DNA from 3 places in the Streptomyces lunalinharesii genome. Region 2 is predicted to be linked to each of the others. Evidence: riboswitches for the same ligand, from Rfam matches in the RefSeq annotation. Region 2 holds a riboswitch; each other region holds the start of a gene.
What was found. A riboswitch is a leader RNA that binds a small molecule or an ion and turns the genes downstream of it on or off. The one in region 2 is predicted to bind cyclic di-AMP.
Positions count from the first base shown of each region.

Region 1: it holds a riboswitch for cyclic di-AMP, as region 2 does, so the genes downstream of both, ABD385_RS32940 (M23 family metallopeptidase) here and ABD385_RS33590 (transglycosylase family protein) in region 2, are expected to answer to the same signal.
Region 3: it holds a riboswitch for cyclic di-AMP, as region 2 does, so the genes downstream of both, ABD385_RS38995 (M23 family metallopeptidase) here and ABD385_RS33590 (transglycosylase family protein) in region 2, are expected to answer to the same signal.

Region 1 covers NZ_BAAARK010000033.1:57,429-60,697, reverse strand. Annotated here, with positions in the region: gene ABD385_RS32945 (aldo/keto reductase) at 1-542, opposite strand, end outside; gene ABD385_RS32940 (M23 family metallopeptidase) at 630-1,880, opposite strand; cyclic di-AMP (ydaO/yuaA leader) riboswitch at 2,093-2,239, opposite strand; gene ABD385_RS32935 (DUF2332 domain-containing protein) at 2,661-3,269, shown strand, end outside.
Region 2 covers NZ_BAAARK010000035.1:52,214-55,482, forward strand. Annotated here, with positions in the region: gene eno (phosphopyruvate hydratase) at 1-1,203, opposite strand, end outside; gene ABD385_RS33590 (transglycosylase family protein) at 1,510-2,193, opposite strand; cyclic di-AMP (ydaO/yuaA leader) riboswitch at 2,201-2,370, opposite strand; gene ABD385_RS33595 (transglycosylase family protein) at 2,630-3,269, opposite strand, start outside.
Region 3 covers NZ_BAAARK010000062.1:18,392-21,660, forward strand. Annotated here, with positions in the region: gene ABD385_RS38990 (GntR family transcriptional regulator) at 1-532, opposite strand, end outside; gene ABD385_RS38995 (M23 family metallopeptidase) at 817-1,617, opposite strand; cyclic di-AMP (ydaO/yuaA leader) riboswitch at 1,630-1,786, opposite strand; gene ABD385_RS39000 (M16 family metallopeptidase) at 2,085-3,269, opposite strand, start outside.

The sequences.
Region 1 (3,269 bases), on a different contig from region 2:
ACGCCCTCGCGGGCGGAGAAGTCCAGCGACTCCTGGAGGCGCTGCGCGGAGATGTTGGACGCGGCGATCTCGCGGACCTTGCCGGCCCGGACGAGGTCGTCGAGGGCGGTCAGGAACTCGCCCACCTCGACCGATTCGTCGTCGTAGTGGGTGTAGTAGAGGTCGATGTAGTCCGTACGGAGGCGGCTCAGGGAGAGGTCGACGGCGGTCTTGATGGTGGCGGCGGACAGGCCCTTGAGGTCGGTCTGCGCGCCGACCTTGGTGGCGATCACGACGTCGTCGCGGTTGCCGCGGGCCGCCGTCCAGTTGCCGATGACGGTTTCGGACTCACCGCCCTTGTTGCCGGGCACCCAGAAGGAGTAGGCGTCGGCGGTGTCGATGAAGTTGCCGCCGCCGGCGACGTAGGCGTCGAGCACGGCGAAGGACTCGGCCTCGTCGGCGGTCCAGCCGAAGACGTTGCCTCCGAGGCAGAGCGGGGAGACGGACAGCGAACCGAGCGACTTGGGCGTGGGGGCGGAGCTCTGGGCGTGTGTCACGGTCATGCTCCGTGACAACGCCCGGCAGCGGGGAGTTGTTCCCTCCGCACCCGCCCGGTCGCGGGGAATCTCTCCCCCGCGACCGGGCGGCCGTCAGACCGTGACCCCGCGGTCGTGCAACCAGGGCAGCGGGTCCGTCGGGGCACCGGCGCCGGGGCGGACCTCCAGGTGGAGGTGGGGCGTGGTGGCGTTCCCGGTGGCGCCGACCCGGCCGATGACGTCGCCCGCGTGCACCCGCCCCGTCGTCTTGACCATCGACGACAGGTGGCAGAACCAGAGCTGCGTGCCGTCGTCGAGGGTGAGGACGATGCGGTAGCCGTAGCCACCGGCCCAGCCCGCCTGGGTGAGGGTGCCGTCGTGAACCGCCCTGACCAGCGTGCCGGTCGGGGCCGTGAAGTCCTGTCCGGTGTGGTCCGCGGCCCAGCGGTCGCCGGCCTGCCCGAAGCCGGTGGCGAGGGTGTACGAGGAGACCGGGGCGACGGAGGTCCTCGCCCCGTCGGCGGGCCGGTCCTCCGACGCCGCCGGACGGGCCTGCGACGCGGGCGCAGCCGGCGCGGATGCCGTGGCGGGCGCTGAGCCGGATGCCGTGGCGGGCGCCGTGGCGGGCGCTGGGCCGGATGCCGGCCCGGCGTCCGATGCGGAGCCCGGCCCGGCCTCCGCACCACTGCCCGCCTCCGCCGCCGGCTCCGCGGCCTCCGCTCGGCCGTCGGCCTGCTGCAGGATGCGGTGGCGCAGCGCCTCGGCCGGCCCCGCGCCCGGTGCGCCGCCAGCGGTGGCGGCGTCGCCCTGTGGGTGGGACGCGGCGGGGCTGACGGGGGCGGAGGGCCCCGCGGGGGCGGAGGCCGCGGCGTCCGCGCCGGCGGGCGTCGCGACGGGCGCGGCACCGGCGTCGGCCGCGCGGGGGCCGGCGTCCTGGAGGGCACCGGGGGCGTCGTCGAGGGCGCCTGCGGGGTCCGGCACCGATATCGGCACCGGCGGCCGGTCCTCGGCCGCGGCCACCCCGCTCGCGCCGACCGCCGCGATCACGCCGACGCCCAGCACCGTGCCGCCGCGCGCCAGCCCGCCGCTGCGCTGCTTGGCCACCCGGTGCTTGCCGCGGACCGGGCGGGCCGATGCGTCGCCGGCGGCCGACTCGTCGGCCGGCAGGCCTGCGTCGCCGACGTCCTCACCGGCGGGGCCGGCCGACGGCTCGGTACCGCCCGGCGCGTCCGCCGGCGCGCCCTCGGGCGACGGGTACGGGGCCAACAGGTCGTGGGAGAACGCCTCACCGAGGGATCGCCGCCCCGGCAACTGGCCGTACGACGCGAGGACTTGGGGTGCCTCGCCGGAAGCGGCACCGTCCACGGAACCACCGGCACCAGCAAACGCGCCGCCGCCGTCAGAACCGCTCACAGCGGCGGGAACAGCGGCACCGGAGGGAACACCGGCACCGGCGGGATCACCGGCAGTCGTGGGAACGGTGAAGGCGGCGGGGCCGCCGAAGTCGGTGGGACCACGGAGGCCGTACGCGGACGGAGCATGAGGGGCGGGCCTGTTGGACGCCACGGGGGCGCACTCCTTTCCTTCCTTCTCGCCTACCGGGTTAGCTGACGGGTTCGGAGCAGGAAGGTCTCCTACCGGCGCCCCCTGGCGAGAGGCGCCCGATTCACCCCAAGTTGGTGGTTCCCCGGTTCCCTCGACTCAATTCCAAGCAATTCCAGGCGGATCCGACAGGACCCCCGGAACCGGCCGATCCGGGCGACTCGACTCGGGTCGAGGACGCGGGTCGCGCCGTGCGGAAGGCCGGCTCGGGCGGGTGGCTCAAGGTCGTTCTGGAGGTGCGGGAACAGCGCGTGCAGGATTCGGCGCCGGCGCGCGGTGCCGCCATTGGCGACGGCTGGGACGACCGCGCTCCGTTATCGGACAGTAATAGAGACGGTGCGGGAAATCCAAGCGTTCCCACGAATCCGCGAGGGTTCCGCAAGCCCCCCGAACAAGCTCTGGCGTGGACTTTTACCCCCAGTCCGGCCGCAAACAGGGCGAGTTGGAGCGACATCGCCAAACGATCTCGCGGCGATCGTGCGCCAGTCGTTATGCGGAGGGCCGCCCCACAGTTACGGAACGTGAGGACGGTAACGTCGCCTCATGGTCGTCAACGTCGCGAACACCGGAAACACCGGAAACGCCGGACACACCGGAAACACCGTCAACACCCCACGGGACGTGGCGGTTCGGTACCGGGAGTTCTCCTGGTACGAGGCGCGGGGCCGGTCCGACGCGCACGAGGAGCTCTCCGCCCGGATCGGCCAGGACGACGAGATCTGCGAACTGCTGGCCCGTTCGCTGCCCTCGGGGAACAAACAGCAGCCGAACCTGCTGCTCGCCGCGGTGCGCTACCTGGACGGCCCGCACGCCGAGTCGGGGCCGCGCGGCGAGGCGGCGTACGGGCGGTGGCGCGAGTGGACGGTCCGGCACTGGGACGAGGTCCGCGCGGTGATCATGCAGCGCGCGACCCAGACCAACGAGCCGGCCCGCTGTGCCGCGTTACTGCCCCTGCTCGCCCGGCTGCCGCAGCCGCTGGCCCTCCTGGAGGTCGGGACGTCGGCGGGGCTGTGCCTCCACCCCGACCGGTACAGCTACCGGTACGTCCCCGACGGGCCCCCCGGCACCTACGGGGAGCTGGTCGAGGCCGGCGCCCCGGACGGCGCGGTCACCTTCACCTGCCGCACCAGCGGGGTCGCGCCCTGGGACGAC
Region 2 (3,269 bases):
GGCGCCGGTCTTGATCTGGCCGCAGTTGGTGGCGACGGCGAGGTCGGCGATGGTGACGTCCTCGGTCTCGCCGGAGCGGTGCGACATCATGCACTTGAAGCCGTTGCGCTGGGCCAGCTCGACGGCGTCCAGGGTCTCGGTCAGCGAACCGATCTGGTTGACCTTGACCAGGAGGGCGTTGGCGGAGCCCTCCTCGATGCCGCGGGCCAGGCGCTCGGGGTTGGTGACGAAGAGGTCGTCGCCGACGAGCTGGACCTTGGCGCCGAGCTTGTCGGTGATGACCTTCCAGCCGGCCCAGTCGTCCTCGAACAGCGGGTCCTCGATGGAGACCAGCGGGTAGGCCGCCACCAGCTCCTCGTAGTACTCCGTCATCTCGGCGGCGGAGCGCTCCTTGCCCTCGAACTGGTACTTGCCGTCCTTGTAGAACTCGGAGGCGGCGACGTCCAGCGCGAGCGCGATGTCCTGGCCGGGGGCGTAGCCGGCTTCCTTGATGGCTTCCAGGATCAGGTCCAGGGCCTCGCGGTTGGAGCCGAGGTTGGGGGCGAAGCCGCCCTCGTCGCCCAGGCCGGTGGCCAGACCCTTGGCCTTCAGCACCTTCTTGAGGGTGTGGTAGACCTCGGCGCCCCAACGCAGGGCCTCGGAGAAGGACTCCGCGCCGATCGGGGCGATCATGAACTCCTGGATGTCCACGTTGGAGTCGGCGTGCGAGCCGCCGTTCAGGATGTTCATCATCGGGACGGGCAGGACGTGCGCGTTCGGGCCACCGAGGTAGCGGAACAGCGGCAGGTCGCTGGCCTCGGAGGCGGCGTGCGCGACGGCCAGGGAGACGCCGAGGATGGCGTTGGCGCCCAGCGAGCCCTTGTTGTCGGTGGCGTCCAGGTCGAACATCGCCTGGTCGATCAGCCGCTGCTCGGTCGCGTCGTAGCCGACGAGCTCCGGGCCGATCTGCTCGATGACGGCGAGGACGGCCTTCTCCACGCCCTTGCCGAGGTAGCGGTTGGGGTCGCCGTCCCGCAGCTCGACGGCCTCGAAGGCACCCGTGGAGGCGCCGGACGGCACCGCGGCACGGCCGGTGCTGCCGTCGTCGAGGCCGACCTCGACCTCGACCGTGGGATTACCTCGCGAGTCGAGAATTTCGCGGGCTACGACGACGTCGATGGACGGCACGTTGTCTCCTTCGTGGGTGTCTGGAGTTCTCGGCATGAGCCTAACGGCCTCGGACGGATCCGCTCGCCTGTGGCCCGCTCCGTGGGACGAAAAACCCCAACAAGCAGGCTAAAAGCCCAGTTCACGGGAGGTTTGCGGGCAATGTTCGCTGAGCGGGGAACGTCGCGCCGGGCCGTCGGCGGGGCACCGGGATCGGTGCACGTCAGGACGGTCGCCGGGGCGGTCCAGGCGGGACGGCCGGGCCGCGGTGGGGTTCCGGGGCCCGGGAACGGAGAAGCCCCGCCGTGGCGCGCTCGGGGGTACGCGCCACAGCGGGGCAGCTCTCTCGGCAACCGGGACGGCTCAGATGCTGAGCTTCTGGCCCGGGAAGATGAGGTTGGGGTTGCCGCCGACGACGGACTTGTTGGCCGCGTAGAGCGACTTCCAGTGGGTGCCGTGCGCCTTGGCGATCTTGGCGAGGGTGTCGCCGGCCTTGACGGTGTAGGTGTCGCCGGAGCGGTGCGACTGCTGCGGGGCCGGCTGGGCCTTCTCGGCCTTCTCGCGGACCGGGGCGGACTTCTTGGTGGTGCCCTCGGTCTGCTTGCGGGCCTCGGAGGCGCCCTGGCTCTTCTTGACGGTGGCGCCGCCGGACGTGTCGACGTTGGCGGCCGGGCCACCGGAGGTCAGGTTGCCGGCGCCGGCGCAGGTCCAGGCACCCGGGCCCTGGATGGCGAGGAGCTTCTCGGCGACGGCGATCTGCTGGGACTTGGTGGCCAGGTCGGCGCGGGCCGCGTACTGGGTGCCACCGGCGGCGGCCCAGCTGGAGTTCGAGAACTGCAGGCCACCGAAGTAGCCGTTACCGGTGTTGATCGACCAGTTGCCGCCGGACTCGCACTGGGCGACCTTGTCCCAGGTGGCGACCGAGGCGGCGGAAGCGGAGGTGGCACCCATCAGCGGGACGGCGACGGCGGCGCCGGCGACACCGGCCAGGGTGGCGACGCGGACGGCCTTGGAGCTGCGGCGGTGCTTGCCCTTGTTGATCAGCATCGTGCGTTCGTTTCCTCACCGACGCCTACGAGGTGAGCTGTCGGGTTCGGGCCGTGTGAGCTGCCCGGCCGCGTGTGCTGCACACGCGACTTCACCCCAAGCCGACTGACCCGTTCTCACGGGCGGGGTCGGCACTTACCTTGGGTCCCCCGCTCCTGCCTTCGGCGCTTGCGCGTCGTCGACTCCGACCGCCGGCAGGACTCGGCGTGCGATCGAAGGGCCCGCTTTGGCGAGCGGTCCTGACCGTAATCAGTAATCCCGTTGGTGTTCAAACCCCATCTTCTGAACCAAGTTGACCGTTTTTGATCATCGCGGTGGTCATTTCCGCAGGTCGGCACCGGTATGAGAACGGGGGGCGAACCGGGGTCCGCCCCCCGCAACGAGAGCCATATCTCACTTTTACGGAACGCCGCGAAAAACGACGAACTGCCGGTAACTACCCCTGTGTCCGGCCGAGATCGAGCAGCTGGCCGGGGTGGATGAGGTCCGCGTCGGCGCCGATGACGCCCTGGTTGCGGTGGTAGAGCGCCGGCCAGCCGCCCGGCAGGTCATGGCGGTCCGCGATGGCTGACAGGTTGTCACCGGCGCGCACGCGGTAGCTGTCGGTCTTCGCCGGGGGCGTGCGGGGCGTCTCCCCGCCGCGCGAGGCATGCCGGCCGCTGCCGCCGTCCCGGTCCTGGGCGGGGTCCGTGCCGTCGTCCGGCGTGCCGCGGTGCTTGCCGGCGGCGGGCGGCGTGCCCGGCTCGGCGGGCCGGTCGGGTCCGGCGGAGTCCGACGGGGACGCCGGGGCACCGGGGTCGGCCGGGTCGGACGGCGAGGGGGACGCCGGGTCGGACGGCTTCCCCGAAGGGGAGTCGCCCGGCGTCGCGGAGTCGGACGGGGCGGGAGTGGCGGACGAGGAGTCCGTCGGGTCCGGGGTCACCGGGGGCGCGTCCGGGGCGTCGGTACCGGCGTCGGCACCCGCGTCGGCACCGGTGCCGGTGTCGGAACCGGCGGAGGCGCCGTCGGACGGCGCGGGGGTCCTGCCGGCCGGGCCCGCCTGATCCTGGTCCCCGGCCGTGTCGGAGGGGTCGCCG
Region 3 (3,269 bases), on a different contig from region 2:
CGGCGCCGTGGTCGTCCCAGGAAGCGGCGGGGCGCGCGGGTGGCTCCACGACGTACATCCACTCGATCTTGCGCCGCAGTTGCATGAGCAGGGCGGTGAGGTGGGGGCTGCCGGTGGCCTGGGCGAGCGTCTCGTGGAACCAGGCGTCCAGTTGGTACAGGTCCGCGGGGTGGCCGTGCCGGACCCGCTCACGACCGAGTCGCACGAGGCCGCGCAGCACCTTGAGGTGGGCGGCGCTGCGGCGGGTGGCCGCACGGGCGGCGCCCAGCGGCTCCAGGGCGGCCCGGATGTCGAGGAGGTCGACGGCTTCCCGTTCGGTGAGTTCGGCGACGCAGGCGCCCGCATGGAGGCGCGTGGTGACGAATCCTTCGGACTGCAGGGTGCGCAGCGCTTCTCGCACCGGGACCCTGGAGACGCCGTACCGCGTGGCGAGAACATCCTCGACCAGTCGGCTCCCGGGCGCGAGCACTCCCGAGACGATGTCGTCGCGAATCGCCGTGCACACCGCATGCGTGGAAATGTGACCTCGCATCGCCTGCGCCTCCACCGTCATCACCGGAAACCGCCGCCGTTCGACGATTTTCCCCGACTGTATTCGACCGGCGCGGATTTCCTCTCCGGAGTTCGAGAATTCATGGGCGCTTTTCGGACGACGGGCGGGGCATCATTCGGTCGGCGAGATGATGGCTGTCCGAAAGCGCCCGCGCAGCCCAGGGAAGCGCCGCCCGTCTTGGGGTAACAGCAGAGCCCCGGCCCACCAGGGTGGTGGGCCGGGGCTCCGGGGGACGGTACTGCGGCGGAGAAGTCGCGGTCGGATCAGACGCTGACGCCGTGCGCGCGGAGGTAGGCGATCGGGTCGATGTCCGAGCCGTAGTCGGGGCCGGTCCGGGCCTCGAAGTGGAGGTGCGGACCCGTGGTGTTGCCGGTGTTGCCGGAGAGGGCGATCTGCTCGCCCCGGGTGACGGACTGGCCGACCGTCACCCCGATCGACGAAAGGTGACCGTATTGGGTGTACGTGCCGTCGTTCATCCGGATCACGATGTTGTTGCCGTACGCGCCGCCCCAGCCGGCTTCGACGACGGTGCCGGACCCCACGGCGTGGACCGACGTGCCGGAGGCGGCGTGGAAGTCGATGCCGGTGTGGCTACCGGAGGACCACAGTCCGCTGGACGCCTTGTACCCGGTGGAGACGTAGGAGCCGGTCACGGGGGCGACGAAGGTGTTGAGGCGCTTGCGCTCGGCCTCGCGAGCGGCGCGCACCTTGGCCGCGCGCTCCTCGTCGGCCTTCTTCTTCACCTCGTCGGCCTTCTTCTTGGCCGCGTCGGCCAGCCGGACGGCCTCGGCCTCGGCCTTCGCGCGCGCCGCGGTGGCCTCGGCGGCCGCCTGCTGCGCGTCAGCCTGTGCCTCGATCCGGACGGCGAGTTCGTCGCCCATCACGACCGCCTGCTGGAGGCCGGTGTCATGGGGGGCCGACTCGTCCGTCGCGGCCAGCGCGGGCGACGCGACGGAGGCGACGACGCCGGAGGCGGCGAGGGTGGCTATGCCGGCGAGGTTGCGGGTGGTGCGAGCGGTGCGGCTCGCACGACGGTGCTTCCCGGTGGCACGGGTGAACGCCATGTACTGGCTGATCCTTTCCTTCCCTCTCGCCTACCGGGTTAGCTGACGGGTTCGGAGCAGGAAGGTCTCCTACGGACTCCTCCGGAGAGGGGCCCGATTCACCCCAAGGGACGGTTGGGTCCCCGGCTCCCCTGGCTCGCGCCGTACGGGGACTCGGCGATGACTGTCCGGTGCCACTGGTGTGGCGGACTTGTGACGAACAGCCGGACCGACGCTAATCGGGACAACTTTCAATCGGCAAACAGAACCGGATTTTTGTGCGCCACGCCACACGCGAATCGGGCAACCGACGCAACAAACCGGTCACCACCGGCCCGTCACAGTGACGACCGACCGGAGCCGCAGGCGCCGGCCCGGTAGCCCCACGGAGCGCACGAACGAAACGGCTCCCGTGGCAAGTGACCGCCACGGGAGCCGCTTTGTCGATGATTGACGAGCCGTCGGATGACGCCCCGTCACAGGGTGGGTCAGCCGCTGACGACCGTCACCTCGCCGATGCCCAGCGCCTTGACCGGCTCGGCGATCTGCGCCGCGTCACCGACCAGGACCGTCACCAACCGGTCCACCGGGAACGCGTTGACGACCGCGGCGGTCGCCTCGACCGTGCCGGTCTCCGCGAGCCGGACGTACAGCTGCGCCTGGTAGTCGTCGGGGAGCTGCTGCTCCACCTGGTCGGCCAGCGTGCCGGCGACGGCGGCGGAGGTCTCGTACTTCAGCGGCGCGACGCCGACGAGGTTCTGCACGGCGACGTCCCGCTCGGCGTCCGTCAGCCCCTCGGCGGCGAGGGTGCGCAGCACCGTCCACAGGTCCTGGAGGGCCGGCCCGGTGGAGGCGGTGTCCACCGACCCGCTGATGGCGAGCATGGCGGCGCCGGTCGCGCCCTCCGGGGAGGACGGCGCCGAGGAGCGCAGGACCTGCCCGAAGGACCGCACGCCGTAGGTATAGCCCTTCTCCTCGCGCAGCACCCGGTCCAGGCGGGAGGTGAGGGTGCCGCCGAGGCAGTACGTGCCGAGCACCTGGGCGGGCCACACCCGGTCGTGCCGGTCCGCGCCGATCCGACCGATGAGCAGCTGCGTCTGGACGGCGCCGGGGCGGTCGACGATCACGACGCGGCCGGTGTCGTCCGCGACGATCGGGGACGGCTTCTGCGGATCGGCGGTGGAACCCGTCCAAGCGCCCAGGGTGTCGGCCAGTGCGGCGTCCAGGTCGAGGCCGGTGAAGTCACCGACGATGACGGCGGTGCCGGTGGCGGGGCGGATGTGCGCGTCGTAGAAGGCGCGGACGGCGGCCGCGTCGATCCGGGCGACGGTCTCCTCGGTGCCCTGACGGGGCCGGGACATCCGGGAGGTGGCCGGGAAGAGCTCCTTGGACAGCGCCATCGCGGCCCGCCGGGCCGGGTTGGCCAGCTCGTGCGGGATCTCGTCGAGGCGGTTGCCGACCAGCCGCTCGACCTCCCCCTCTGGGAAGGCGGGGGCGCGCAGCGCGTCGGCGAGCAGGCCCAGCGCGCGCGGCAGCCGGGACGCCGGGACCTCCAGGGAGACCCGTACACCGGGGTGGTCGGCGTGCGCGTCCAGGGTGGCGCCGCAACGCTCCAGCTCGGCGGCGAACTCCTCCGCGGTGTGCTTGTCGGTGCCCTCGGACAGCGCCCGGGA